Desulfocurvus vexinensis DSM 17965: one gene and its partner. The protein of the gene in region 1 interacts with the protein of each later gene in a pairwise test. Links are inferred from orthologs where the notes say so. Each region holds a gene or a part of one and is shown on either strand. Other genes may lie near its edges.

Region 1 (14,193 bases):
CTCAGTTCGGGCACGAACCATTTGCGGTAGATGCGGTCGTACTCGCCGTTGGCCATGATCTGCTTCAGGCCCCGGTCCACCATGTCGCGCAGGGCCGTTTCGCCCTTGTAGAGGGCGAAGTACAACGGCTCCTTGTGCAGCGTCCGGCCCACGACAACGATATTCTTCATGTCCCGGCGGGCGATGATGTCCCAGGCGAGCTTGTCGGCGCCCAGGTAGGCCTGGGCGTCGCCGGTCTGCACTGCGGCCAGGGCCTTCTCGTCGTCCTCGTACAGGCGCACCTTGACCCCGCCGAACTCCTGGAGCAGCAGCTGCGTCACCGAGTCGCGGCGAGTGGCGATGGTCTGCCCGCGCAACTGGTCCACACTGCGGATCAGCGAGGCGCGGTTGACGAAGAACTTGAGCCCCAGCTCCACCGTGGGCACGGAGGGGTAGATGAAGAGCTTGTCGCGCAGTTCCGAGCGCGTGACGCCCGGGGCGATGTGCACCACGCCGCTGGCCAGCTCGGCCTGGCCCTGCTCCCAGCTGCGCATGGGCTTGAACTCGATGCCCAGCCCCGTGCCCGCCAGGGCCGCCTCCAGGACCTCGACCTCGAAGCCCGTGGGCTGCTGGTTGCGCACGAAGGAAAAGGGGATGAAGGCCCGGTCGAAGGCGCAGATCTTCTTCTCGGCGCCGCGCGCGCCGGGCAGCGGCAGCAGCGCGGCCACCAGGGCCAGGGCCACAAGGACGGACGGGATGCGTTTCATGATCGGCTCCTGCGGCGGCGGGGCGGCGGAGGCAGCCCGCGCCCGTTCTCCTCGTCTTGTCGGCGCAATGGCCACAATCTTTAGCGGGGCGCCGCGAAACGGCACCATGCTGCGGCGCCGTGAGCGCGGCGCCCCCCGGGCGGGGCCAGGGCACCGGCGGCCCGCCATCCCCGCCCGGCCTGAAAAAAGATTCGCGGCGCCCAGGGCGCGCGGCGCCAGGATACCACGGGCCCGGGCGCGGCGGAAGCACCCTGGCGCCTTGACAGCCGCCGCGCGGGTGGCCACTGTTCTGGCCGGAGGACCGCCGTGACCGACGACTTTGCCAACAATCCCTTCAAGGCCCTGCGCGGCGCCGGGCTGAAGCTCAAGGACGCCGACGCCAAGGGCAAGGACGCCCCCGGGGCCAAGGCGCGCCCGGCCAAGGCCGCCCCGGCGCCCAAGGCGTCCGGCGCTCCCGCCGCGCCCGGGCCTGCGGACGCCTTGCAGGCCGAGGACGACATCTTCCTGCGCGCCATGGGCGCCATGGGCCGCAAGGCCCGCGCGCCGCAGCCCCAGCCGCACCAGCGGGACCTGGACGAGCGCCCCTTCGGCGACCTGCTCAAGGAGCACGAGCGCCACAAGGCCGCGCGCGACGCCAGGGACGCCGCCCCGGCGGACCCCGGGCCCGCGACGCAGCCCCTGCGCCGCCGCGAGACGCAGCCCCCCGCCGCCCCTGCCGCGCTCCCCGAGCCCCCCGACCCCGAGGACGCGGCCCTGTTCCTGGGCGCCATGGGCGACGTGGCCCGGCTGGACGGCACCGGCGGGCGCGATGTGCCCAAGGCCGTCGAGCCGCCCGCCCCCCCGGCGCCCGCCCACCCCGAGGCCCTGGCCCGCGAGCAGCTGCGCCGCCTGGTGCGCGGGGAAATCGACTTCCAGCTGGAGTTCACCGAGGAGTACCAGCACGGCCACGTCACAGGGCTGGACCCCAAGATATTCAACAAGCTGCGCGCCGGGGCCTTCTCGGTGGAAGCCCACCACGACCTGCACGGCCTGAACACCGAGCAGGCCCTCTACTCCACGGTGGACTTCATCCGCCGCAGCTATCTGCTGGGGCGGCGCACGCTCGTGCTGGTCACGGGGCGGGGGCGCAACTCGCCCGACGGACGCGGCATCCTGCGCGACGAGGTCCAGCTCTGGCTGACCCGCGAGCCCCTGCGCCGCGTGGTGCTGGCCTTCGTCACGGCCCAGCCGCGCGACGGCGGCCCGGGCGCGCTCTACGTCCTCTTGCGCAAGCACAAGAAATCACTGGGCAAGGTCCAATGGGACCGCCTGCCTGCCGACTGGGACGCCTAGCAGACCGCCCCGACGGGCACGCGGCCACATTGCTCAAAAAACCCAAGCCCTCGCGTGTGTCCCGACACGCGAGGGCTTGCATTGTTCCGGAGCACCAGCCTGCCGTCCTGCACGGCCCCGGAAGGAACGTTTTCGACAGCCGGCGAGACAGGCGGCGGGCCTCAGCCCCGGCCCTCGCCTCGTCCGGACACCAGGGCCTGGACGCGGATGGCGTAACGGTCCATGCGCGCCAGCAGCGTGGGCCGCGAGACGCCCAGCAGCCGCGCGGCCTGGGTGCGGTTGCCGCCCGTCAGGCGCAGGGCCTCCTCGATGGTCCGCGCGGCGAAATGGTCCACCACCTCGTCGAGCACGTGCTCGCCGCCGCGCGTGAGCCGGGCGCGCACGAAGCGGCCCACGGCCTCGTCGAAATCGTCCCCCGGCGGGGCGTCCCCGGGCCGGTCGCCGTGGATGGCGCCCAGGACCTCGTCGGCCCCCAGGGGCGCCCCGCGCGAGAAGATCAGCGCCTTGTGCACGGCGTTGGCCAGCTCGCGCACGTTGCCCGGCCAGGAGTGCCCGGCCAGGGCCCGGCGGGCGGCGTCGGTGAACCCCGGCGCGGGTACTTCCATCTCGCGGGCCTGGCGGGCCAGGAAATGGTCGGCCAGCAGGTCCACGTCGCCCTCGCGCTCGCGCAGCGGCGGCAGCCACAGGGTGACCACCCGCAGCCGGTAGTAGAGGTCCTCGCGGAAGCGCCCCTCGGCCACGGCGGCCTCCAGGTCGCGGTTGGTGGCGGCGATGATGCGCACGTCCACCGGGCGCGGCCCGGAGCCGCCCAGGCGCTCCACGCTGCGCTCCTCCAGCAGGCGCAACAGCTTGCCCTGGATGGGCAGGGGCATGTCGCCGATCTCGTCCAGGAACACCGTGCCGCCGTCGGCCTGCTCGATCTTGCCCACGCGCCGGGCCGTGGCGCCCGTGAAGGCGCCCTTCTCGTAGCCGAACAGCTCGCTCTCCAGCAGCGTTTCGGGGATGGCCACGCAGTTGATGACCACGAAGGGGCCGTCCTTGCGCGGGCTGTGCTGATAGACCAGCCGGGCCACCAGCTCCTTGCCGGTGCCCGACTCGCCGCGCACCAGTACCGTGGCCTCGGTGCCCGCCACGCGGCCGATGGCCTTGTACAGGCCCTGCATGGCCGCGCTGCGGCCCACCAGGGCGTCGCCGCCCTCGTCGCCGGGCCCGGCGTCCACGGCCACGGCCCGGCGCTGGAAGCGTCCGGCCTCCAGGGCCTGGGCGATGAGGTGCAGGATGTCGGGGATGTCGAAGGGCTTGAGCACGTAGTCGAAGGCGCCCAGGCGGGTGGCCTCGATGGCCGTGTCCGTGGTGCCGTAGGCGGTCATGATGATGGCCGTGAGCCGGGGCTCCAGGGCGCGCATGGCCCGGAAGCCCTCCAGCCCGTTCATGCCCGGCAGGCGCACGTCCATGATGACCAGATCGGGCACGGCCTCGCCCACGGCGCGCACCCCGGCCTCGGCGGAGTTGGCCGTGCGCACGTCGTGGCCCTCCTGGGCCAGCAGGCGGCGGAAGCTCTCGCGCAGCTGGGCGTCGTCGTCCACGATCAGGATCTGTGCCATTTGGCGTCCTCCCTGCCGGGCAGGGTGATGGAGAACTGCGCCCCGCCGCCCTCGCCGGGTTTGACCGTGATCCATCCGCCGTGCTCCTCGACGATGCGCCGGGCGATGGCCAGGCCCAGGCCGGTACCCTCCTCCTTGGAGCTGAAAAAGGGCTGGAAGACCTTGTCGCGCAGGGCGGCGGGGATGCCCGGGCCCGTGTCGGCCACGCGCACCACCACCACGCTGCCCATGGGGTCCACGTAGCCCGGCTCCACGGAGATGGCGATGCGCCCGCCCCCGGGCATGGCCTCGCAGGCGTTGACCAGCAGGTTCACCAGCACCTCCTTGATCTGCTCGGGGTCGGCGATGACCGGGCGCAGGTCCGCCGGGGCCTTGAGATCCACCTCCACGCCGTAGGACTCCAGGCGGTGGCGCATGAGGGTCAGGGCGCTGTGCACGATCTCCACGGGGCTGACCTGCTGCTTGCGCAGCTTGGCCGGGCGGGAGAAGTCCAGGAAATTCCTGGCGATGGCGTCGATATGCCCGATCTCCTCGGTGATGACCTCGAAGTCCTCGCGCTGCTCCTCGCTCAGGCGCAGGCTGCGGCCCAGGGAGAACAGGCGGATCTTCACCGAGGTCAGCGGGTTGCGGATGCTGTGGGCCACGCTGGCGGCCAGCTTGCCGGTCAGCGCCCACCGCTCGCTCTGCACCAGGTGTTCGCGGCTTTCCTCCAGCTTGTGCCGCGTGGTGCCCACGTCCTGGATCAGGGCCCGCACGCGCCGGCCCAGGGCGGTGATCTCGTTGCCCTGGCCGCGCGCCGTGAGGTCCATGGCCTCGGCCAGGTTGTGGATGGGCCGCAGCACGTGGCACACCAGCACGTAGGCCAGCACGCCCGCCAGGGTCAGGGCCACGGGCATGAAGCCCAGGGCCGCACCCCGGACCACGGCCATGCGCTGGCGGCTGGCGTGGGCCGCCTCGCGCATCCGGCCCTCGTGCAGCGCGCGGTGCTCCCGGCACAGCAGGTGGACCTGGGCGTACTGGCCGCGCACCTCGCGGTGCAGCGCGGTGCCCTCCTCGCGCCGCCCGGCACGGTAGAGGTCCAGCACCTGGTCGCGGGCCTGGACGTAGTGCAGGTAGCGCGACTCGATCTCGCCCACCAGCGTCTGGGCCTCGGCGTCGGGGGCCAGGGTCCGGGCCCGGGCCAGCAGGGCCTCGAACCCGGCGCGGCTGCGTTCCAGCTGGGCGAGCCACTCGGGGTCGGCGTCCAGGAAATAGTAGGTGACCAGGCCGCGCTGCTCCAGCAGGGCCTCGGCCAGCAGCCCGGCGGTCTCGTAGGCCACGAAGTCGCGGTCCAGCACGTCCGACAGCAGCGAGTCGGCCTTGTGGGCGTACCACAGGACCATGGCCCCACCGGCCAGGGCCACGGCCATGATGGCCGCCAGCAGCGAAAAGATATGCACACGCAGGGACAAGCGGGCCATGGGACGCGGCACCTCCGGCCCCAGGCGTCGGGCCCGGGGCTGGGCCATCAAACCCGCAACAGGCGGCCATTGCAAGGGGAATCTCGCCGCGCCGGGGCCGGGCGGCGCAGCAAGGCGGGGCCGGGGCGCCCGGACCCTGGCGGGCCCGGGGGCCAAACCGGCGGCGGGGCATGGGCGGGCCACCAGCGGCCCCCGAGGCGCAGGAAACACGAAGCCCTCCCCGCCATGCCTGCGCGGGAAGGGCCGTTTCATTCAGGAAGTGCACAATGATTTCAGAAGGTGGCGGAAGCGTATAGGAGTCGAACCTACCTGCGGGGGTAAGCCCGCACACTGGTTTTGAAGACCAGGCGCCACACCGGTGACGAAACGCTTCCACGCCGGGAAACGCCTGTCTAGCAGGTGCGGCGGGCTTGGGCAAGGGGCGGCGGCCTGCGCACGGTCCGGCACCGGGCGCGGCGATGCAGCGCGCGGCGGCCCTCCCCGCGCGCGCCAGCCTCACCCTGCCTTCCCCGCGCCGCGCCAGCCCCAACCACCCCGCGCCCATCCGCCGCCCGCCCGCGCCGCACCCGCCCCCACCCTTTGCGTGGACAGGGCAAGGCCGCTGTGGTAGTTGAAATTCTGGGCCGCCACGGCTGGCGCGAAGCCGCCGCAAAATGCGCAGCCCGCCATTGCCTGCCCCCGCCCGGGGACTTATAGTCACCCGACCGGGGCCCCGCGCCCCCTCCCGACGAGCGCACAACGAGGAGCAGACGCCTTGAATAACGTCACCCGGAATCTTTTCCTCTGGTTGGCCATCTCGCTGGTGATGGTCTTCCTGTTCAACATGTTCAACCAGCCGCCGCGTGCCCAGCTCACCATGAGCTACACCGAGTTCCTGCAGAACGTGGAGAACAGCCAGATCACCGAGGTCACCATCCAGGGCCGCGACATCCTGGGCCAGACCGTCTCGGGCGAGCGCTTCAGCACCTACGCCCCCGACGATCCCGCCCTGGTGGGCAAGCTCGTGGACAAGGGCATCCAGGTCAAGGCCAAGCCCGTAGAGGATTCGCCCTGGCTCACGGTGTTCGTCTCCTGGTTCCCCATGTTGCTGCTCATCGGCGTGTGGATCTTCTTCATGCGCCAGATGCAGTCCGGCGGGGGCAAGGCCATGAGCTTCGGGCGCTCGCGGGCCAAGATGATCACCCAGGACCAGTCCAAGGTCACCTTCGACGACGTGGCCGGGGTGGACGAGGCCAAGGAGGAGCTGACCGAGGTGGTGGACTTCTTGTCCAACCCGCGCAAGTTCACCCGCCTGGGCGGGCGCATCCCCAAGGGCGTGCTGCTCGTCGGCCCTCCCGGCACGGGCAAGACCCTGCTGGCGCGCGCCGTGGCGGGCGAGGCCGGGGTGCCCTTCTTCTCCATCTCCGGCTCGGACTTCGTGGAAATGTTCGTGGGCGTGGGCGCCTCGCGCGTGCGTGACCTGTTCATCCAGGGCAAGAAGAACGCGCCCTGCCTGATCTTCATCGACGAAATCGACGCCGTGGGCCGCCAGCGCGGCGCAGGCCTGGGCGGCGGCCACGACGAGCGCGAACAGACCCTGAACCAGCTGCTGGTGGAAATGGACGGCTTCGAGTCCAACGAGGGCGTCATCCTCATCGCCGCCACCAACCGCCCCGACGTGCTCGACCCGGCGCTGTTGCGCCCGGGCCGCTTCGACCGCCAGGTGGTGGTGCCCACCCCCGACGTGCGCGGGCGCAAGCGCATCCTGGACGTGCACACCAAGCGCACGCCCCTGGGCGCCGACGTGGACACCGACGTCATCGCCCGCGGCACCCCCGGCTTCTCCGGGGCGGACCTGGAAAACCTCGTCAACGAGGCCGCGCTGCAAGCCGCCAAGCTCGGGCGCGACCAGGTGCTCATGGCCGACTTCGAGACCGCCAAGGACAAGGTGCTCATGGGCAAGGAGCGGCGCAGCGTGATCCTCTCCGAGGAGGAGAAGCGCACCACGGCCTACCACGAGGCGGGCCACGCCCTCATCGGCAAGCTGCTGCCCCACGCCGACCCGGTACACAAGGTCTCCATCATCCCGCGCGGCATGGCCCTGGGCGTGACCATGCACCTGCCCGTGGACGACCGCCACAACTACAGCCGCGAATACCTCGAAGGCCAGCTCTCGGGCCTTCTGGCCGGGCGCGCCGCCGAGGAGCTGATCTTCGGCCAGCGCACCACCGGCGCCAGCAACGACATCGAGCGCGCCACGGGCATCGCCCGCAAGATGGTCACCCAGTGGGGCATGAGCGACGCCATCGGGCCCCTGGCCCTGGCCGAGAAGGACGACTCGGTGTTCCTGGGCCGCGAAATGATCCGCCACAAGGTCCACAGCGAGGACACGGCCCGGCTCATCGACTCCGAGATCCGCCGCCTGGTGGACGAGGCCAACGAGCGGGCCCTGACCCTGATCCGCGACAACCTGGACTCGCTGCACGCCATCGCCAAGGCCCTGCTGGAGCGCGAGACCATCTCGGGCGCCGACATCGACCTGATCATGCAGGGCCAAGCCCTGCCCAAGCTCGCTGGCCCCGGCGCCCAGGACGGCCCGGCCCTGGGCCAGCCCGGCCCCGACGGGTCGGGCGGCGGATCGGGCGGATCGGGCGCGGCCCCGGCGGCGCCCGGCGGCGCGGCCCCGGCGGCCCCGGCGGCCCCCGCCGCACCGGGGGGCGGGGCTTCGGCCTCGGCTCCGGACGCGGACGCGGGCCAGGAGCGCATGGCCGGCGAATACGCCTCGCCCATGGCGGGCGCCACGCCCCCGCCGCCCCAGGACAGGCCCAAGAGCCTGTTCCGCAAGGTCATGGACGGCGAGCTGGACGTGGCCGCCGCCCAGCAGGACGGAGGCGAGTTCCGCCTGGAGCCCGACGACGCCCCCGCGCCCCGCGCCGGGGAGAAGGACAAGAGCGGAAACTAGGCCATGCAGGAGCGCATCTTCTGGAACGTGATCGGGGGACGGGTCCTTGGCCCGGCCCCCTTTTTCGTGGTCGGCATCGTCAACGTCACGCCGGATTCGTTCTTCGACGGCGGGGCCCATGACGACCCGACCTCGGCGGCTGCCCACGGCAGGCGCCTGCTGGACGAGGGCGCCGCAGTGCTCGACGTGGGCGGCGAATCCACCCGCCCGGGGGCCCAGGCCGTGCCCGCCAGCCAGGAGCTGGCCCGGGTGCTGCCCGTGGTGCGCGAGCTGGCCGCACACATCGCCCGGACCCAGGACCTCGCCGCCGGGCCCGCCGCCGTGGTCTCGGTGGACACCTTCAAGGCCGAGGTGGCCGCCGCCTGCCTGGAGGCCGGGGCCGCCGTGGTCAACGACATCTCGGCCTGCCGCTTCGACCCCGCCCTGCTGGACGTGCTCGGGCAGTACAAGCCCGGCTACGTGCTCATGCACAGCCTGGGCCGCCCGGACGCCATGCAGCAGGACCCGCGCTACGCCAACGTGGTCCACGACATCATCGCCTTCTTCGAGGAACGCCTGCGCGCCCTGACCGCCGCAGGCCTGCCCGAAGACAACATCGTCATCGACCCCGGCATCGGCTTCGGCAAGACCCTGGAGCACAACCTGGAGATCCTGCGCAATATCGAGGCCTTCGGCGTGCTGGGCCTGCCGCTGTACGTGGGGCTGTCCAACAAGTCCATGTTCCAGCACCTGCTCGGCCTGCCCCTGGGGGAGCGCGCCTGGCCCACCCAGGCCGCCGTGGCCGTGCTGGCCTCGCGCGGGGTGCGCATCCACCGCGTCCACGACGTGGCCCGCACGGTGCAGACCCTCACCGTGGCCGAGGCGCTGCGAAACCGCCAGGGGCCAGCGCCCCGGCCCGGAGGGCTCCTCCCGTGATCGACCTCGGCTGGCTGCGCATCTCCTGGCGCGAGATCGTGGACATCGCGCTGGTGGCCTTCATCTTCTACCGGCTGATCCTGCTCATCCGGGGCACCCGGGCGCTGTCGGTGCTCTGGGGGCTGTTGCTGGTGGCCGTGGTCTACTACCTCTCCGAGGTCTTCGGCCTGCTGACCCTCAACTGGCTTTTGGCCAACTTCCTGGGCTCCATCTTCCTGGTGGTCATCATCCTGTTCCAGGGCGACATCCGCAACGCCCTGTCGCAGGTGGGGGCGGGGCGGCTGTGGCGCAAGCGGCCCAGCGTGGCCGACGAGGTCTTCGACCAGCTCGTCACCGCCATGCTCGACATGGCCCGGCGGCACATCGGCGCCCTGGTGGTCATCGAGAAGAACGTACCCCTGGGCGACCTCACCGAGCGCGGGGTGACCCTGGACGCCCGCCTGTCGCGCGACCTGCTGCTGACCATCTTCCAGACCGACACGCCCCTGCACGACGGGGCCGTGCTGCTGCGCGCCGGGCGGGTGCTGGCGGCGGGCTGCATCCTGCCCCTGGCCTCGGGCGTGCGCCAGAAATCGACCTTCGGCACGCGCCACCGCGCGGCCATTGGCATCACCGAGGAAACCGACGCCGTGGCCGTGGTCGTCTCCGAGGAGCGCGGCGAGGTGTCCATAGCCATCGGCGGGCGGCTCACCGCCGCCCTGGACGAGGTGCGCCTGCGCCGCGTCCTCAAACGGGCCTGGGAGAAGTAGGCCATGCTGCGCAACTGGCAATACCGGCTGATGGCCCTGGCCCTGGCCCTGGCCTGCTGGTACATCGTCACGGGCCGCGAGAAGGTCCAGACCGTGGTGGAGATGCCCGTGGAGGTCGTGGGCGCCCGGCCCGACATGCTCGTGCTGGGCGGCATGGCCGACAAGATCGCCGTGCGCGTGCGCGGGCCCCGGGCCCTGGTGCGCCGCCTCGAAGAACGGCGCCCGGCCTATTCCCTGGACCTGTCCGGCCTGGAGCCCGGCGAGACGACGATTCCCTTCGAGGCCGAGAACGTCCCGCTGTCCATGGCCCTGGAAGTGGTGGCCATCGACCCCCCGGGCGTGACCCTGACGGCGGACCGGCTCATGGAACGCGAGCTGCCCGTGCGTCCGGTCTGGACCGGCGCCCCCGGCAAGGACTACGAGCTGGTGGCGGCCACCGCGCTGCCCGCGGAGGTGCGCGTGCGCGGGCCCATGGCCGCGGTGTCCAAGCTCGAGGAGCTGGCCACCCGCGAGGTGGCCGTGAACGCCACCGGCCAGGGCGAGCACGTGGTGCGCGCCGAGCTGGACCTGCCCCGGGGCCTGTCCGCCGAGCCCTCGGCGGTGCGCGTGGCGGTGGAATTCGCCGTCAAGCGCAAGAGCATCTGGCTCAAGCTGCCCGTGCGGGTGCTGCCCGAAACCCTGGAAGGCGTGGACGCGTCACCGTCCACCGTGCAGGTGCGCGCCCTGGTGCCGCTGCCGCTGGCGCGCGCGCAGGACCTCGCCGAGCAGTGCATGGCCTACGTTTTGCCGCCCTCGGGCCTGGAGCCAGGCACGCACCAGATGCCCGTGCGCATCAAGCTGCCCGACGGCTGCACCCTGGAAAAGGTGGCCCCCGAAACACTGGAAGTCAGGGTCAAAAAGAAGTAGCATCGCGCCTCGCTTTTCACGATCTTCCCGCCAATGGCGCGGCATATTTGCGTATCGAGAGGAACAATGGTCAAACGCTTCTTCGGCACCGACGGGTTGCGCGGCAGGGTCAACGAGTTCCCCATGCTGCCCGAGACGGTCCTGCGCCTGGGCCTGGCCGCCGGGCAGTATTTCCGCAACGGCAAGAAACGCCACAAGGTGCTCATCGGCAAGGACACGCGCATCTCCGGCTACATCTTCGAGACGGCCCTGACCTCGGGGCTGTGCGCCGCGGGCATGGACGTGATGCTCGTGGGCCCCATGCCCACCCCGGCCATCTCGTTTCTCACGCGCAGCATGCGCTGCGACCTGGGCGTGGTCATCTCCGCCTCGCACAACCCCTACTACGACAACGGCATCAAGTTCTTCGACAGCCAGGGCTACAAGCTGCCCGACGCCGTGGAGGACGAGATCGCCGACCTGGTGCTGGACCCCTGCGCCGACTGGGACTACCCGCCCCAGGACCGCGTGGGCAAGACCGCCCGCGTGGTGGACAGCATGGGCCGCTACGTGGTGACCCTCAAGCACACCTTCCCGGCGGACCGGACCCTGGACGGCGTGAAGATCGTGCTCGACTGCGCCCACGGCGCCACCTACCGCGTGGCGCCCATGGTCCTGGGCGAGCTGGGGGCCGAGGTGGTGGCCATGGGCGTCTCGCCCGACGGCACCAACATCAACGAGGGCTGCGGCTCGCTGCACCCCGACAAGGTCGCCGCGCGCGTGGTGGCCGAGGGCGCGGACATCGGCCTGGCCCTGGACGGCGACGGCGACCGGCTCATCGTGGTGGACGAGAAGGGCACCGTGCTCGACGGCGACCAGATCATGGCCCTGTGCGCCCTGGACAAGATGGAGCGCGGGGCCCTGTGCGGCAACCTGCTCGTGGCCACGGTGATGAGCAACATGGCCCTGGAGGTCTTCATGCGCGAGCACGGCGGCAGGCTGCTGCGCACGCCCGTGGGCGACCGCTACGTGGCCGAGGCCATGCGCCGCGAGGGCGCGGTGCTGGGCGGCGAGCAGTCCGGGCACCTGATCTTCTCCAACTACTCCACCACCGGCGACGGCATCCTGGCCGCGCTGCAACTGCTGCGCATCATGATCGCGCGCCAGCGGCCCCTGTCGGAACTGGCGGGCCTGCTCACGCCCTACCCCCAGGTGCTGGTCAACGTGCCCGTGGCGGGCAAGCGCGCCTTCGAGGAGCTGCCCGAGCTCATGGACGCCGTAGCCCAGGCCGAGGCCGAGCTGGCCGGGCGCGGGCGCGTGCTGCTGCGCTACTCCGGCACCGAGGCCAAGGCCCGGGTCATGGTCGAGGGCCAGGACACCGTCCAGGTGCGCGCCCTGGCCGACGCCCTGGCCGAAGTGGTCCGCCGGGTCTTGAATTAACGGGCACTTGCGGTATCCTGGCCCCCAAGGCACCACGCACGCAGAACCAAGGAGACCGACCATGAACATCCGCAAAGTCGTGATTCCCGTCGCGGGCTGGGGCACGCGCTCCCTGCCGGCCACCAAGAACGTCCCCAAGGAGCTGCTGCCCATCTACAAGAAGCCCGTGGTGCAGTACGTGGTCGAAGAGGCCATCAACACCGGCCTGACCGAGGTGGTCTTCATCAACAACCAGACCAAGACCATCATCGAGGACCACTTCGACCACAACTGGGTGCTCGAAGAGCTGCTGGAGCGCAAGGGCAAGACCGAGCTGCTGGAGGAGATCCGCGCCGTGGCCGAGATGGCCAGCATCATCTCCGTGCGCCAGAAGAAGCAGCTCGGCCTGGGCCACGCCGTGCTCTGCGCCCAGGGCGTCATCAACGACGACCCCTTCGCGGTCATGGTCGGCGATGACCTGATGTTCGGCATGGAGCCGGGCATCAAGCAGCTGGTGGACGTGGCCAAGGCCGAGGGTCTTTCGGTGGTCGGCGTGGTCGAGGTGCCGCTCAACAAGGTGGACCGCTACGGCATCATCCAGGGCGAGGAGTACGCCCCGGGCATCTTCCGCGTGCGCCAGATGGTCGAGAAGCCCGCCGTGGCCGACGCGCCCTCGCGCATGGCCGTGGTCGGCCGCTACGTGCTCATGCCCGAGGTCTTCGACCACCTGCGCGGCCTGAAGCCCGGGGTGGGCGGCGAAATCCAGCTCACCGACGCCCTGGAGATCATGGCCAAGGAAGGGCGCCTGCTGGCCGTGCGCATGCGCGGGCGGCGCTTCGACGCGGGCGACTGGGCCGAATACCTGACGGCCAACATCTATTTCGCCTTGCAGGACGAGGAATTGCGCGACGATCTGGTGCGCAACCTCCAGGAACTGCTGTCCTGCAAGTAGGCGGCCCCGGCCCGGCCCCCCGGGCCCGGCGCATCCAGGCCCCCGGCGCGGACGCCCCGCCCCCGGGGGCCTTGCCGTGCCGGGCCCGCCCGGCGCATGGCGCGCCCCGCCCCGGGCCTTGACGCGCCCCGGCCCCGGGGCGAGGATGCCCCAGGCGTCTCCCCAGCAACACGGCCCAGGCGACACGCCCCGGAAACCATGACCCGACCGACGACCCCGACCCCCGGCGAGCCCGCGCGCGGCTACTGGCAGGTGGCCCTGCTGGGCGCGCCCTTTGCCGTCTACACCTACGCGGAGCCGCCGCACCTGCCGCCGGACACCTGGGCGGCGGGGCTGCGCGTGCTGGTGCCCGTGGGCGCGTCCACGCGCCTGGGCGCCCTGGTGCGCCGCCAGGACACCCCGCCCGCCGACGTGCCCGAGGGCGTGCGCCTGCGCGACCTGCTCTGGCCCGTGGAGGCCGAACCGCTGCTGGGGCCGGACTACATGGCCCTGGCCGCCAACCTCGCCGCGCGGCAGATGGAGCCCGTGGGCCGCGTGCTGGACAACCTGCTGCCCCACGGGCTGCGCGCCCTGCGCGTGAGCTTCCGGGTCTTCGACCCGCGCTTTCCCGCGCGCCTGGGGGCCGGGGCCCTGGCGGCCCTGGCCGCCCGCGAGCCCGAAGCCCTGGCGGCCCTGGCCGCACTGTGGGCCCAGGGCCGGATGCGCGTATGCGCCGAGCGGCGCCATGAAAAGGAGCAGGAATACTGCACCGTGGCCCAGGACCCGCCCTGGCCCGTGCGCCCGGCGGCCAAGCGGCAGATGGACATCCTCGAATACCTCTGGGAGGCCGGGCCCGTGCCCCGGCCCCGGCTGGGCGAGGCCCTGGGCCCAGGCGCGGCCCAGGCCCTGAACCGCCTGGTGGCCATGGGCCTGGTGCGCATCGGCCCGGCCCCGGAATTCCACGAGCCCGAGGCCTGCGCCCTGGAGCCGGACGAGGCCCCGGGCGGCGGCGCGCCCGAGCTGACCCCCGAGCAGCACAGCGCCCTGGACGAGCTGACCCTGGCCCTGGGCCAGCCCGGCGGGCAGACCCGGCTGGTCTACGGCGTCACGGGCAGCGGCAAGACCCTGCTCTACCTGCGCCTGGCCGAGCGCGCGCTGGAGGCCGGGCGGGCGGTGCTGCTGCTGGCCCCGGAGGTGGCCCTGGCCTGCGC
Region 2 (14,121 bases), on another replicon or contig:
CCCTGGGCCTGCTGTCCGCTGCTCTGGCCGGGCGCGGGCGCCCTCAGGGTTCGAAGCCGGAGTCCTCGGGCTGGCCGGGTGTGGCGGCCTCGCGGCGGGCCAGCAGGTCGCAGCGTTCGTTCTCGCGGTCGCCGCTGTGGCCCTTGACCCAGCGGTAGTCGATGCGGTGGGCGGCCAGCAGCGGGTCCAGGAGCAGCCACAGGTCGCGGTTCTTGACGGGTTTCTTGGCGGCGGTCTGCCAGCCGTTGCGCTTCCAGTTCCTGAGCCAGCCCTTGGTCAGGGCGTGCAGGAAGTACTGGGAGTCGGAGTGCAGCACCACGGCGCAGGGCCGCGTGAGCCTGGACAGCGCCTCGATGACGGCCATGAGCTCCATGCGGTTGTTGGTGGTCAGGCGGTAGCCGCCCGAGAATTCCTTGCGCGTGTCGCCCATGGTCAGCACGCAGGCCCAGCCGCCGGGGCCGGGGTTGCCCAGGCAGGAGCCGTCGGTGTGGATGGTCACCGGGGTCGGGGAGTCGGTCATTGCGCGGGGGTCTCTCGTGTTTCCAGGCCCATGAGCCGGTCCCAGATGCGCTTGAGGGCCATCATGAGCCCGGTGGGCCAGCTGTCGGATTCGAAGTAGGGGGCCATGTGCGCGGTCTCCAGGTCGGCGGTGAACTCCTCGCCCAGGGCCCGGCGCATCCAGGCGGGGTATTCGACGATCAGGGTCCGGGCCTGGATGTCCAGGCCCAGGAACAGGGTCTTGGACTTCAGGCGCGGCACCTCCACCGGGCCCTGGTTGATGCGCAGCACCAGCTCGATGCCGAACTCGTCGCGGAACAGGGCGGCGAATTCGCGCAGCTGGCGCAGCTGCCCGGAGTCCAGCAGGCCGCTGGCGTCGTGCACGGCGGCGCGGCTCTGGATGTCGGCCAGGGTGCGGTCGAAATGCCGCGTGTAGAGCCAGGCCACGCCCGCGAACACGCAGATGAGCAGCAGCATGCGCACGGCGCTCATGCCCCGGGATTCGCCGGTGTGGCGCGGCAGCAGGGAGAAACCTCGGCGCATGGGCCTCCTCGGAGGGTTGTGCGCGGCTCGCGTCGCGCGTGGCGTGGATGGGGCGCACGGTAGCCGCCGGGGCAGGGGCCCGTCAAGGCGCCGGGCCGGGCGCGGCTCAGGTGCCCTCGCCGCGCAGGGCGGCCACGGGCTCCAGCCCGGCGGCCCGGCGCGCGGGGCGCAGGCCGAAGATCAGCCCGATGGCCAGGGCCGCGCCCAGGGCCAGGAAGAAGACCTTGGCCGAGAAAAGGATCTCCAGCACGCCCAGGCGCGAGAGCAGCTGGCCCAGGCCCATGCCCAGGGCCATGCCCGCCAGGGCCCCGGCCAGGGTCAGCAGGGCGGCCTCGAGCAGGAACTGGGCGGTGATCTGCCAGCTTGTGGCGCCCATGGCCTTGCGCAGGCCGATTTCCTCGGTGCGCTCGCTGACGCTGATGTAGAACAGGTTGGCCAGCACGAACCCGCCCACGACCATGGCCGCCGTGGCCGTGACGCCCAGAAAGGCCACCAGGCTGCCCTTGAGCATGCCGATGAATTGCAGGATCTGGTCGGCGGTGAGCAGGGTGAAGTCATCGGGGGCGTCGCCGGTCAGGCCGTGCTGGTGGCGCAGCAGGGAGCGCAGGTTTTCCACGTGGGCGGCCATGCGCTCGGGGTGGTGGAACTTCACGCGCAGGGCGCGGAAGTATTTGCGGTCCAGGTTGAAGCGCTGGGTCAGGGTGCTGATGGGCACGATCATGCGCTCGTCGATGGTGCCGTGCCCGGCGCCCACGCCGCGGTAGGCCAGCCTGCCGATGACGCGCACGGGCAGGTTGTCCACATAGACCACCTGGCCCAGGGGCGAGGCCGCGCCGAACAGGCTGGTGGCGATGGCGTCGCCGATGAGCGCGACCTTGGCCCCGTGCTGCACGTCGGCGGCGGAGATGTCGCGGCCCTCGGAGAGCGGCCAGTTCCAGGCCTGGACGTAGCCCTCGGTGGAGCCCACGAGCACGGGCAGGTCGGTGTTGCGGCTGCCCGCGCGGGCGCGCAGGCCCATGCGCGCGCGCATGGGCACCACCAGATACGCCCCGGGCAGGGACTGCTCCATGGCCCGGGCGTCATCCCAGGTCAGGGTCATGCTGCGCCGCCCCGGCGCGCGGGACATGATGTCCCCGCCCAGGACGAACACGGCGTCGGGCCCGAAGGTGTCCACGATCTCCAGGGCCTTGCGCTGGGCGCCGTCCACGCTGGTGACGATGATGGTCAGCGCGGCGATGCCCAGGGCGATGGCCGAGGCCACGAACACGCTGCGCAGCTTGTAGGCCCAGACGGCTTCCAGGGCGAAGGCCAGGGCGCGGCCCAGGTGGCGCAGGGTCTCACCCATGGGCCTGGATGCGCCCGTCCAGCAGCTGGATGGCCGAGGTAGCGAAGGAGGCGGTCTGCGGGTCGTGGGTGACCATGACCACCGTGGTGCCTCCCGCATTGATCTGGGCCAGCAGTTCCATGATCTCGCGGCTGGTGGTCGAGTCGAGCTGGCCGGTGGGCTCGTCGGCGAAGATGCACGAGGGCTCGTTGAGCAGGGCCCGGGCCAGGGCCACGCGCTGCTGCTGGCCGCCCGAGAGCTGCCCGGGGCGGAACTGGGCGCGGTCGGCCAGGCCGACCTGGGCCAGGATGGCGTGGGCGCGCGCGGTCAACTCGCGGCGCGAGCGCGGGCCGTAGAGCCCGGGCAGCAGCACGTTTTCCAGGGCCGAGACGTAGGGGATCAGGTGGAAGCTCTGGAACACGAAGCCGAAGGTGCGGTTGCGCAGCCCGGAGAGGGTGTCGTCGTCCAGGGTGGACACGTCGCGCCCTTCCAGCTCGTAGCGGCCCGAGGTGGGGCGGTCGAGCAGGCCCAGGATGTGCAGCAGGGTGGACTTGCCCGAGCCCGAGGGCCCCTGCAGGGCCGTGAAGTCGCCGTGGGCGATGTCCAGGTCCACGTCGCGCAGGACCTCGGTGGGCGCGCCCGCCGTTTCGTAGCGCTTGCCGATGCCCGCCAGGCGGATGAGCGGGGCGTCGCTCACGAGCGGCCCCTGGGCGGCCCGGGGGGGGCCTGCGGGGTGCGCGGGGCCTGGGCGCCCTGCGGGGCCTTGGTGCCGGGCAGCACGAGCTGCACGGCCACCTCGTCGCCCTCGGCCAGCCCCGAGAGAACCTCGGTGGCGCTCACCCCGGCCAGACCCAGCTCGGGCATGATCCGCTCGGGCTTGCCCGCGCGCATGACGTACACGGCCTGCTCGCCCGCCACCCACTTCAGGGCCGCGTTGGGCAGGGCCAGCACGTTGTCCTTGACCTCGACGATGATCTGGCACTGGGTGGTCATCTCCGGGCGCAGGCTTTGGGCCTGCTCGGGGGTGATGCGCACCAGGGCCTGATAGTAGACGATGTTGTCGCGCACCTCGGGCTCGGGGTAGATCTGGTCGATGGTGCCGTGGAAGGAGGTCCCGGGCAGGGCGTCCACCTGGAACTCCACGGGCAGGCCGGGGCGCACCTGGCCGATGTCGGTCTCGTCCACGTAGATCCACATTTCCAGGCGTGTGGGGTCGAGCACGGTGATCAGGTTGGCCACCTCCAGCCCGGCGACCACGGTTTCGCCCTCCTGGACCGTGACCTGGCTGACCACGCCCGTGAGCGGGCTGACGATGCGCGTGTAGCTCAGGCGGGTCTGGATGGATTCCAGGGCCGCCTCGGCCTCGCGCACGGCCTTTCTGGCCTTGTGCAGGGTCTTTTCCGTTTCGGTGCGCGTGCGCTCCAGGGCGGCCCGGCGGGCGCGCAGGGCGCCGTCCTTGACCTGGGCCTTCTGGGCGGCGTCGTCCAGGGTGTCGCGGGCCACCAGCCCCTGGGCGAACAGGGTGCGCTGGCGCGCGGCGAAGTCGGCGGCGTAGGCGGCCTCGGCCTCGGCGGCCTCCAGGTCGGCCTGGGCCTCGGCCACGGACAGCGGGGCCACGGCGCGCGCCCGGGCCAGCTCGGCGCGCTCGCGCTCCAGGCGGGCCTGGGCCTCGGCCTGGGCCGTGCGCGCCTCGCGGTCGTCGATCTGGGCGATGAGGTCGCCCTCGCGCACGCTGTCGCCGATCTTCACGCGCATGGAGGTCAGGCGGCCCGTGGCCTGGGCGCCGATCTTGACGATGGCCCCGACCTGGGCCTTGACGATGCCCGTGGCTTCGAGCTGGCTGCGCACGGTGCCGCGCGTGACCTTGGCCGTGGCCAGGACCTGGATCTCGCCCGCGCGGCGGCCCGTGGTCCAGAACAGGGCCGCCACGACGGCTGCCGCGACGAGGGCGGCGAGAATGAACTTCTTGCGCACGGGCAGACCCCCTGGTTGCAGTGGGCGGATGGCGTTGGGCCTGCGGGCAGCCTACTCCTGCCGGGCGCCCAGGTCCACTATGGCCTTGGCGTAGGCGCCGCGCAGGGCGTCCATGTAGCCCTGGTCCATGGCGCCCTTCCAGGTGACGACCTCGCTGAAGCGGCGCGGGATGGTCACCTTGCCGGGGTCGTAGCCCGTGTCCAGCTTCAGGCGCCAGCGCAGGCGCTGCGCCTCGCTGGCCAGGGCGTCCAGGTTCTGGGCCGTGGCCGGGAAGCCTGCGGCGTCCAGGGCCTCGGCCAGCAGTTCGGGGGTGTAGATGCCGCGCGCGAACAGGCAGGAGACCATGCAGGTCAGCATGACCCGGCCCTTCTCGTCGTCCACCATGAAGCGCACGGCCTTGCCCACGTCCTTGTCCTTGGCCTTCTGGTCGTAGGAGTAGCCGCCGCTGTCCAGGTGCGAGTGGCGGAAGCCCAGCGCCTGGGACACGAAGAACACCTCGCCCGTGGCGTAGCCAGCCATCTCCTGGCCGAGGACGCAGGCGAAGTCCGTGCCGCCGTAGTGCTCGGCGGCCACCAGCGCCCCGCGCCCGAGGATCTCGTAGAACTCGTTGGCCCGCGAGCCCAGCAGGTCCATGGCCGCGATGAAGCCCTTGGCCTGGCCGAAGCGCAGGGGCACCACGGTCTGCTTCTCGGTGACGACGCCCTTTTCCAGCGCCTCGGCGGCCCAGGCCAGGGCCACGCCCGCGCTCATCACGTCCATGCCCTGGCGCTCGCAGGCGTCGAGCACGGCCAGCACGTCGGAGGCGTTGGACAGGGCGAGCATGGCCCCGCAGGCGAAGATGGGCTCGTGGTCGTAGGACACCTGGCGGTAGAGGTATTCGTGCTCGCCCGCGAACTGCTCGCGCAGCAGCCCGATGTGGATGCAGCCCACGGGGCAGCCGGAGCAGGCCGTCTGGCGCAGCAGCAATTGCTCGGCGAAGCGTTCGCCCGAGATGCCCTCGGCCCCGGGGTCCGAGGTCTGCTGAAGGTTCTTCCACGGCAGGGCGTTCAGCTCGTTGAGCGGGATCACGTTCTGGGGCGTGCCCAGGTTGTGGTATTTGCTCATCATGTCCGTGGTGGTCAGCTTGGCGTAGATATCCTTGAAGATCTTCTTGTATTCCTTGCCCGCGCCCAGGGGCAGCTCGCGGTCGCCCACGACCATCACGGCCTTGAGGTTCTTGGCGCCCATGACCGCCCCCGAGCCCAGGCGCCCGAAGTGGCGGAAGGAATCCACGTTGATGCAGGCGTAGGCGAGCAGGTTTTCGCCCGCCGGGCCGATGCGCAGGATGCTGCGGTGGCCCGAGGCGCCGCTCTTGTGGCGCAGGTGCTTGCCGGTGCTGAACACGTCGCGCCCGCGCAGGTACTCCACGTCGGCCAGGGCCAGCTTGCGCCCGGCCACGGTGAGGGCCGACAGGCGCTTTGCCCGCCCCGTGATCACCAGGGCGTCGAACCCCGCGAAGCGCAGGGCCAGGGCCAGGCGGCCCCCGGCGTGGGACTCGGCGTACTGCCCGGTGTAGGGCGACTTGAAGCCGCACACGACCTTGCTCATCAGCGGGTAGCGCCCCGTGAGCGGGCCGATGGCGAAGATCAGCGGCTGCGCGGGACTGAACGCTGGCCGGTCGAGGCCGCCGTATTTCTCGAACAGTCGGGCCGCCAGGCCCGAGCCGCCCAGGCACTCGTCCGGGGCCGAGAAGTCGGCGCGCTCGCCGCGCCCGGTCTCCAGGTTCACATGCATGATGTGGAACGGACGGTCAGCCATGGGTGTGCTCCTCCTCTTCCCCTTCCAGGGCTTCGGCGGGCAGGGGGCGGGGCTTGCGGTCCTGCACGTCGATCATCTCCAGGCAGCCGTGGGGGCAGAACTGGGCGCAGCGCCCGCAGTGGATGCATACGTAGGGGTAGCCGTCCTCGGTGCTCATGAGGATGGCGTCCACCGGGCAGTGGGCCGCGCATTCGCCGCAGCGGATGCACAGCGCGCGCTGGACCACGACCCCGCCGCCCTTGCGCTGGGCGAAGGCCCCGGTGGGGCAGGCCAGGGCGCAGGGCGCGGGGTTGCAGGCCACGCACAGCCGGGCTTCGAAGCCGGTGGTCAGCCCGCCTGCGGAGCCGATGCGGATGCCCGCGCGGATCCAGCTCAGGCTGTCGTGCACCAGGCGCGCGCAGGCCAGGGAGCACGAGTGGCAGCCGATGCAGCGTTCCATGTGGTTGGCGGCAAGTATTTTCATCGTGGGTCGGACTCCATTTGTTCCGGCCTGGCCGGGGGTCAGGACATTTCGGCGATCCAGCGGGCCAGGGGCTCCTCGACGAGGCGGCGGATCTCCTCCAGCCGCTGGGGCGACTGGGCCTCGAAGCGCAGCACCAGCACGGGCTGGGTGTTGGAAGCCCGCAGGAGCCCCCAGCCGTCGGGCAGCACGATGCGCACCCCGTCCACGTCGATGACGTCGTAGCGCGTGCGGAAATACTCCAGGGCCCGGGCCACCACCTGGAACTTCAGGGCGTCGGGGCAGTCCACGCGCAGCTCGGGGGTGTTGCAGGTCACGGGCCAGTCGTCCAGGTAGCCGGACAGCGGCGCCCCCGGGGTGCGGGCCACGATGTCCACGATGCGCAGGGCGGCGTAGAGGGCGTCGTCGAAGCCGTGGTACTGGTCGGCGAAGAACATGTGCCCGCTCATCTCGCCCGCCAGCAGGGCGCCGGTCTCGCGCATGCGGGCCTTGATGAGCGAGTGCCCGGTGGCGCTCATGATGGCCTGGCCGCCGTGGGCCTCGATGTCCTTGTAGAGCAGGTGGGTGCACTTGACCTCGCCGATGACCGTGGCCCCGGGGTGGCGGGTGAGCATGTCGCGGGCGTAGATGGCCAGCAGCTTGTCGCCGTAGACCATGGCGCCCTTTTCATCCACCACGCCGATGCGGTCGGCGTCGCCGTCCAGGCCGATGCCCAGCTCCGCGCCCGAGGCGGGCACGCGGGCGATGAGGTCGGTCATGTACTTGGGCACCGTGGGGTCGGGGTGGTGGTTGGGGAAGTCGCCGTCGGGCTCGGTGTACTGCTCCAGGACCTCGGCGCCGATGCGCCGCAGAAGCTCGGCGCAGACCAGCCCGCCCGCGCCGTTGCCGCCGTCGAGCACCACGCGCACCGGGCGCGGCAGGCGCACCTGCGCGGCCAGGGCGTCCAGGTAGGCAGGCACGATGTCGTGGCGCGCGGCCACGCCCGAGCCGGACTCGAAACGCCCGGCGGCCATGATCTCGTACACGGCGGTGATCTCCTCCGAATGGATGGTGGAGTCACCTTCCCAGACCTTGAAGCCGTTGAACTCCGGCGGGTTGTGGCTGGCGGTGATCATCACCCCGGCGCGGTAGCCCAGGGTCTTGACGGCAAAATAGAACAGCGGGGTGGCCACCATGTCCAGGAACAGCACGTCCACCCCGCAGGCGCTTAGCCCGGCGATCATGCGCTGCTGGTAGCCCGGGGAGGAATGGCGGCAGTCGTGGGCGACCACGGCCCGGGTGTGGCCCTTGCGCCGGAAATAGGTGCCGCAGGCCCGGCCCAGGGTCTCGACCCACTGCTCGTCGAAGTCCCTGTCCACCACGCCGCGGATGTCGTAGGCCCTGAAGACTTCCTTGTTGACCGGTTTCATCGCTCCTCCGCTGCCCTGTTTGTGTGCCGCGTCCGCCCTGGCGGACCGGATGTGCCCAGAGTGGACCCTACCCTTGCCGGGCCGGGCTTGCAAGGCCCAAGGACGCGCCCGGCGCGCCCGGCGGGGCGGGCGGATTCCCGGGCCGGGCGCCCGGCAAGGCTTGACCTGCGCGCGCCGAAGCCTTAGAGCTAGGGGACTATGAACTGGGACTGGGACAAGCTGCAACAGCAGAACAAACGGCAGAGGCCGTCCGGCGGCGCGAGCGGGCCGGGCCTGGGTGATTTCGGTTTCGAGGTCCGGCGGCTGCGGCAGTTCAACTTCCCGGCGGGCAAGTTCATCCTGCTGGCGGTGGTGGTGCTGTGGGCCCTGTCGGGCCTGTACATCGTCAACGCCGACGAGCAGGGTGTGGTGCTGCGCTTCGGCAAGTTCGCCCGGCTGACGGAAAGCGGGCTGCACTACCATCTGCCGTTCCCCATCGAGAGCGTGGAAACGCCCAAGGTGACGCAGATCCACCGCGTGGAGATCGGCTTCCGGGGCTCGGCGGGCGCCGGGTCGCAGGCCCGCGCCGTGGACCAGGAATCGCTCATGCTCACCGGCGACGAGAACATCGTCGATGTGCAGTTCATCGTGCAGTACAAGATCAGGGACGCCAAGCAGTATCTGTTCAACGTCAAGAGCCAGCACGAGACGGTGAAGGCCGCCGCCGAGGCCGCCATGCGCGAGGTGGTGGGCTACAACCTCATCGACACCGTGCTGACCACGGGCAAGCTGGGCATCCAGAACGACAGCACCGACCTGTTGCAAAGCATCCTGGACCGCTACGAGAGCGGCATCCAAGTCGTGGCCGTGCAGCTTCAGGACGTGCATCCGCCCCACGAGGTCATCGACGCCTTCAAGGACGTGGCCTCCGCCCGCGAGGACAAGAGCCGGCTGATCAACGAGGCCGACGCCTACCGCAACGACCTGATGCCCCGGGCCCGGGGTCAGGCGGCGGTGCTGCTCAACCAGGCCGAGGCCTACAAGGAGACGCGCATCCGCCGCGCCCAGGGCGACGCCGCGCGCTACCTGGCCGTGCTCCAGGAGTACGAGAAGGCCCGCGACGTGACGAAGACCCGCCTGTATCTGGAGACCATGGAAACCGTGCTCTCCAACCCCGAGCTCGAAAAGATCATCATCGACTCCAAGGCCAGCGGCGGGGTCGTGCCCTATCTGCCTCTGGACAGGCTGCCCCGGGCCAAGGCCCCGGCGTCCTCCGAACCGCAGACCCCCCAGGCCGGAGGTGCGCAATGAGCAAGCGAAACGGATGGCTGCTGGGCATCCTGGGCGCGGCGCTGGTGGTGCTGTCCCAGAGCATGTTCCTGGTGCACCAGACCCAGACGGGCATCGTCCTGGAGCTGGGCAAGCCCGTGGGCGGGGCCAAGGAGCCCGGCCTGCACTTCAAGAAGCCCTTCATCCAGAGCGCGACCGTCTTCGACGCGCGCATCCTGGAACACAACTCCCAGCCGCGCGAGATCCTCACCGAGGACAAGAAGGCCATGCTGCTGGACAACTTCAGCAAATGGCGCATCGTGGACCCCTTGCAGTACTACCGCACGGTGAACAACGAGCGCGCGGCCACGGCCCGGCTGGACGACATCATCTACGCCCAGCTGCGGGTGGCCCTGGGCCGCTACACCTTGCAGGAGATCGTGTCCCAGAAGCGGCCCCAGATCATGGCCGAGGTGCTGGCGCGCTCCGACGAGCTGATCCGCGAGTACGGCATCGAGCTGGTGGACGTGCGCATCAAGCGCACCGACCTGCCTGCGGAGAACGAGCGGGCCATCTTCGGGCGCATGCGCGCCGAGCGTGAGCGCCAGGCCAAGCAGTACCGCTCCGAGGGCCAGGAGGAGGCCGCCAAGATCAAGTCCATGGCGGACCGCGACAGGGCCCTGCTGCTGGCCGAGGCCGAGCGCGAGGCCCAGGTGCTGCGCGGCCAGGGCGACGCCGAGTCCACGCGCATCTTCGGCGAGGCCCTGAAGACCTCTCCGGACTTCTACACCTTCAAGCGCAGCCTGGAAGCCTACGAGAAGAGCCTTGCGGGAAGCACCCGGGTCATCCTGACCCCGGACAGCGAGTTCCTGCGCCACTTCCGCTAGGTCGAAGCCCGGGCCCCGGCCCGCAGCCGTCAAGAAGGCGGCCCGCCTGGATCCAGGCGGGCCGCCTTTTGTTCTCTCGCAAATATCTGTGGAGCGATTTTGTGCACCGGGCGCTGCCGGGCCCGGCGCGGAATTTCCGTACGCGCACAGTCTGTTTTGTGGAAAAGCCAGGGCGATATCTCTGGAGGGCGGCCGTTGCGGCCGCCGGGCGCGGCAGGTTGTGGATTGACAAATGCGTCACGGGGATTCATCATCGCATACGAAAACGCCTGAGGGGGACGGGCTGGCGGGTCGTGTCGCGCGCGGGGATCCCTGGATTTCCGCAGGCGGCGCGCCCGGAATCGTCTGTGACCCAGCGGGTGTGCCCCGCCGGAAAGTGCGACCCGCACTACGATTCTTCACTCTGAACGGTCCGAAATCGACGTGGAAGGCTGCGCGGCCTTTCGCGGTGCGTTTTTGGCGCCAGGTGGCCTGCCGGGCGGCCTAGAGGGCTCCGGGAGCAGCTCGCGGGGGATACCGAGCCTTGCGAGCTGCCTGATGCGCCGGGCCGGGGCGCGGTCGCCGCTGACGATGCGCGTGATCATGGACGGGTGAACCCCCAGGGCCAGAGCCAGGTCGCCGTACCGGATCTTGTGCAACGCCAGCCATGCCCGCAGCCGGGCTTGACGGGTCGGGTTATTTTCGTCAATTTGTTTACCGATTTCCATGGCGTGGTCCTGACGCAATCGACTATATAGCCACGCCGCTGGACGGTCAACAGCAAAACGGTTCCTGAGAGAAGAAAGCGATGGGAAAATCCGGGAAAAAATACGGTGAGAATTTCGAAACGGTGGTGGACCGCATCAAAGAGGCCACCGGGACCAGGACCCAGGTGGAGCTGGCGCAGGTGCTGGGCATTCGCCAATCCAGCATCTCCGACGCCAAGCGCCGCGATTCCGTGCCGGCGGACTGGTTCCTGACCCTGTTCCGCGAGTTCGGGCTCAACCCCGACTGGCTGGCCCTGGGGCGCGGCCCGCAGTACATCAAGACCAAGGAGGGCTACAAGCCCTTCGACCAGCCCGCCCTGTCCGAGACCCTGCGCGAGGAGGGCTCGCCCTACGGCGAGCCCATGGCCTCGGCCAAGGTGGTCACCTACTACGCCATGGCCGGGGGCACCGCCGAGGACGGCGGCTGGAAGCCCCAGCCCGCCGGCAAGATCGCCATCCCCAAGGCCTTCGACCGCAAGTCGCTGCTGGTGGTGCGCATGGACGGCACGGGCATGGATCCGCTGATTCGCCGCGGGGCCTTCGTGGGCCTGGACCGCGACCACGTCAGCGTGCTGTCCGGCGAGGTCTACGGCGTGCTGCTGCCCTTCGAGGGGCTGGTGGTGCGCCGGGTGTTCCTGGAGGCGGAGAAGAACCGCTTCGTGCTGCGCGCCGAGAACCCCGCTCTGGCGGACCAGCACTTCGGCTTCGAGGAATACCGCGACAAGATCATCGGGCGCATGGTCTGGATGATCCAGGAAATCTAGCCCCGGCCCCGGGCCGCGACCTTCCGGCCCCCGGCGCGCGAGCGCCGGGGGCCTTGCCGTTGCCGCCCTTGCGCCGGACCCGCGCTGTTGCTACCGTGGCGCCCGCGCGCCGGGTGCCCCAGCCCAAGGAGGAGCCGTGACCAAGACCGAATCCGTGACCGTGCCGTCCGTGGCCGCCCGCAAGGGCGGCGAGCGGCTGACCATGCTCACCGCCTACGACTACGCCCTGGCCCGTCTGGCCGACGCGGCGGGGGTGGACATGGTCCTGGTGGGCGATTCGCTGGCCATGGTCGGCCTGGGCCAGCGCGACACCCTGGCCGTGGGCCTGGACGCCATGGTCCACCACACCCGCGCCGTGTCGCGCGGCGTGGAACGCGCCCTGGTGGTGGCCGACATGCCCTTCGGCTCCTACCAGGCCTGCGACGCCGACGCCGTGCGCGGCGCCGCGCGCCTCCTGGCCGAGGGCCGGGCCGGGGCCGTGAAGGTCGAGGGCGGGGAGCGCGTGCTGGGGCGCATCGAGGCCATCGTGCGTGCGGACATCCCGGTCATGGGCCACATCGGGCTCACGCCCCAGAGCGTGGCGCGCATGGGGGGCTTCAAGGTTCAGGGCCGCACGGCCTGGGCCGCCCGGGCCCTGCTGGACGACGCCCGGCGCCTGGAAGACGCGGGCTGCTTCGCCCTGGTGCTGGAGGCCGTGCCCGCGCCCGTGGCCCGGGCCGCCACTGCCGCCGTGGGCATCCCGACCATCGGCATCGGCGCCGGGCCGCACTGCGACGGGCAGGTGCTGGTGACCCACGACGTGCTGGGCCTGTTCGACCGCTTCGCCCCGCGCTTCGTCAAGCGCTACGCCGAGCTGGGCCAGGCCGCGACCCAGGCCATGGCCGCCTTCTGCGCCGAGGTGCGCTCCGGCGCCTTCCCCGGGCCGGAGCACAGCTTCACCATGGACGCCGCCGAGCTGCGGGCCGCCGGGCTGGAAATGCCGGACGGCGAGTAGCGGGGCCGCCGGTGGACATGGACCTCGCCGCCCTGTGGCAGGGCCTGGGCTGGCCCCTGGTGCGCCTGTGCTTCTTCGTCTCCCTGGGGCTTTTGGTGGGCACGCTCATCGAGGCCCTGAACTGGGTGCGCTTCGTGGCCGTGCTGGCCACGCCGCTGACCCGCGCCGCGCGCCTGACCGACGTGAGCGGCGCCGCGTTCTCCATGGCCTTCTTCTCCGGGGTGTCGGCCAACACCATGCTGGCCGAGGCCCACGCCCGGGGCCGCATCACGGGTCGCGAGCTTTTGTTCTCCAACCTGTTCAACAGCATGCCGACCTTCTTCCTGCACCTGCCCACCATGTACGCCATCACGCGCTCCATCGTCGGCCAGCTGGCCGACGTGTACGTGGGGCTGGCGGTGCTGGCGGCGGTGCTGCGCACGGGGGCGGTGGTCCTGGCGGGGCGGCTGTTCAACCCGCCCCTGGAGGAGGGCTGCATCCCCTGCCGCCTGGACGAGCAGAAGCCGCACTCCCTGCGCGAGGCCCTGGGCCGGGCGCTGTCGCGCTTCTCGCGGCGCATCCGGCGCATCCTGGGCATCACCGTGCCGGTCTACGCGCTGTTCTTCCTGCTCCAGGAGTGGGGGCTGTTCACGGCCATCGAAACCTTCATGGCCACGCACCTGTCCTTTTTGTCCTGGCTGCCGCCGCAGGTCATCTCGGTGGTGGCCCTGCAATCCACGGGCGAGCTGGCCGCCGGGCTCTCGGCCCTGCGGCCCCTGCTGGACCAGGGCGCCATCGCCCCCAACATGGCCGTGCTCACGCTGCTGCTGGGCAACGTGCTGTCCTCGCCCATGCGCACCATCCGCCACCAGTACCCCTACTACGCGGGTATCTTCCCCCAGCGCGTGGCGGTCCGGCTCATCGTCGCCAGCCAGACCCTGCGCGCGGCGTCCATGGCGCTGGTCACGGCGGGGTACGTCCTGTTCGCCTTCTAGGGCTTCAGCCCCCGGCTCCGCGCCCGGCCCCGGGCCCCGGCCCGCCGCGCCCGGCCATGGTGCCCGGTGAGATCTCCACCACAGCCACCCGCCAGCCGTCGTAGTCGCGCCAGGCCCCGGGCACCAGACGCACCGTGTCCAGGGGCATGTCCACCTCGGGGATGGGGAAGTCCAGGCGCAGGTCCGTGTCCGGGTGCATGCGCTCCATGACGAAGAGCACCAGGGCGTGGGTGCCCAGCAGGTGCGGCGTGTGCAACCCCTCCGGGGGCATGGCGTCCAGGGCGGCCATGGCCGCGTAGGCCTGCTCCCAGGTCGGGGCGGGCCCGGGCAGCCGGTCCTTGGGTACCAGGAAGACGCGCACGCTGGCCGCCTCGCGGTACACGGGCGCCACGGAGGCCCGCTCCAGGAGCAGGGCGCCCCCGGCCAGGCGGTAGGTCACGTCGTAGAGCAGCCCGGCCACGCGCCCGTAGCGGTCGGCCAGCACCAGGCTGCCCGAGGCCGTG

The links.
Region 2: the proteins of ftsH (region 1) and hflK interact in binary tests that used the Escherichia coli proteins (3 or more experiments, as listed by UniProt). The link is inferred for Desulfocurvus vexinensis DSM 17965 from one-to-one orthologs.

Annotation. Positions count from the first base shown.
Region 1 is NZ_JAEX01000007.1:76,004-90,196, forward strand. Bases 5,515-8,489 are described here. They hold ftsH (ATP-dependent zinc metalloprotease FtsH), read left to right. Parts: upstream 5,515-5,896; coding sequence 5,897-8,083; downstream 8,084-8,489. Other genes in these bases: folP (dihydropteroate synthase), read left to right, coding at 8,087-8,489. Outside these bases: G495_RS0108165 (transporter substrate-binding domain-containing protein), read right to left, coding at 1-746; G495_RS21030 (Smr/MutS family protein), read left to right, coding at 1,053-2,078; G495_RS0108175 (sigma-54-dependent transcriptional regulator), read right to left, coding at 2,240-3,682; G495_RS0108180 (ATP-binding protein), read right to left, coding at 3,667-5,142; more of folP, read left to right, coding at 8,490-8,998; diadenylate cyclase CdaA, read left to right, coding at 8,995-9,747; G495_RS0108205 (CdaR family protein), read left to right, coding at 9,751-10,653; glmM (phosphoglucosamine mutase), read left to right, coding at 10,720-12,072; UTP--glucose-1-phosphate uridylyltransferase GalU, read left to right, coding at 12,134-13,003; replication restart helicase PriA, read left to right, coding at 13,202-14,193. UniProt on the Escherichia coli protein: Acts as a processive, ATP-dependent zinc metallopeptidase for both cytoplasmic and membrane proteins. Plays a role in the quality control of integral membrane proteins.
Region 2 is NZ_JAEX01000001.1:156,413-170,533, forward strand. The notes cover bases 7,347-10,249. They hold hflK (FtsH protease activity modulator HflK), read left to right. Parts: upstream 7,347-8,203; coding sequence 8,204-9,295; downstream 9,296-10,249. Other genes in these bases: G495_RS0100705 (phosphomannomutase/phosphoglucomutase), read right to left, coding at 7,347-8,005; hflC (protease modulator HflC), read left to right, coding at 9,292-10,140. In the rest of the region: rnhA (ribonuclease HI), read right to left, coding at 44-520; G495_RS0100675 (hypothetical protein), read right to left, coding at 517-1,041; G495_RS0100680 (ABC transporter permease), read right to left, coding at 1,148-2,386; G495_RS0100685 (ABC transporter ATP-binding protein), read right to left, coding at 2,379-3,062; G495_RS0100690 (efflux RND transporter periplasmic adaptor subunit), read right to left, coding at 3,059-4,339; G495_RS0100695 (aldehyde ferredoxin oxidoreductase N-terminal domain-containing protein), read right to left, coding at 4,391-6,136; G495_RS16860 (4Fe-4S binding protein), read right to left, coding at 6,129-6,599; more of G495_RS0100705, read right to left, coding at 6,638-7,346; G495_RS20760 (helix-turn-helix domain-containing protein), read right to left, coding at 10,539-10,847; G495_RS0100720 (LexA family transcriptional regulator), read left to right, coding at 10,973-11,650; panB (3-methyl-2-oxobutanoate hydroxymethyltransferase), read left to right, coding at 11,787-12,644; G495_RS0100730 (membrane protein), read left to right, coding at 12,662-13,618; G495_RS0100735 (hypothetical protein), read right to left, coding at 13,623-14,121.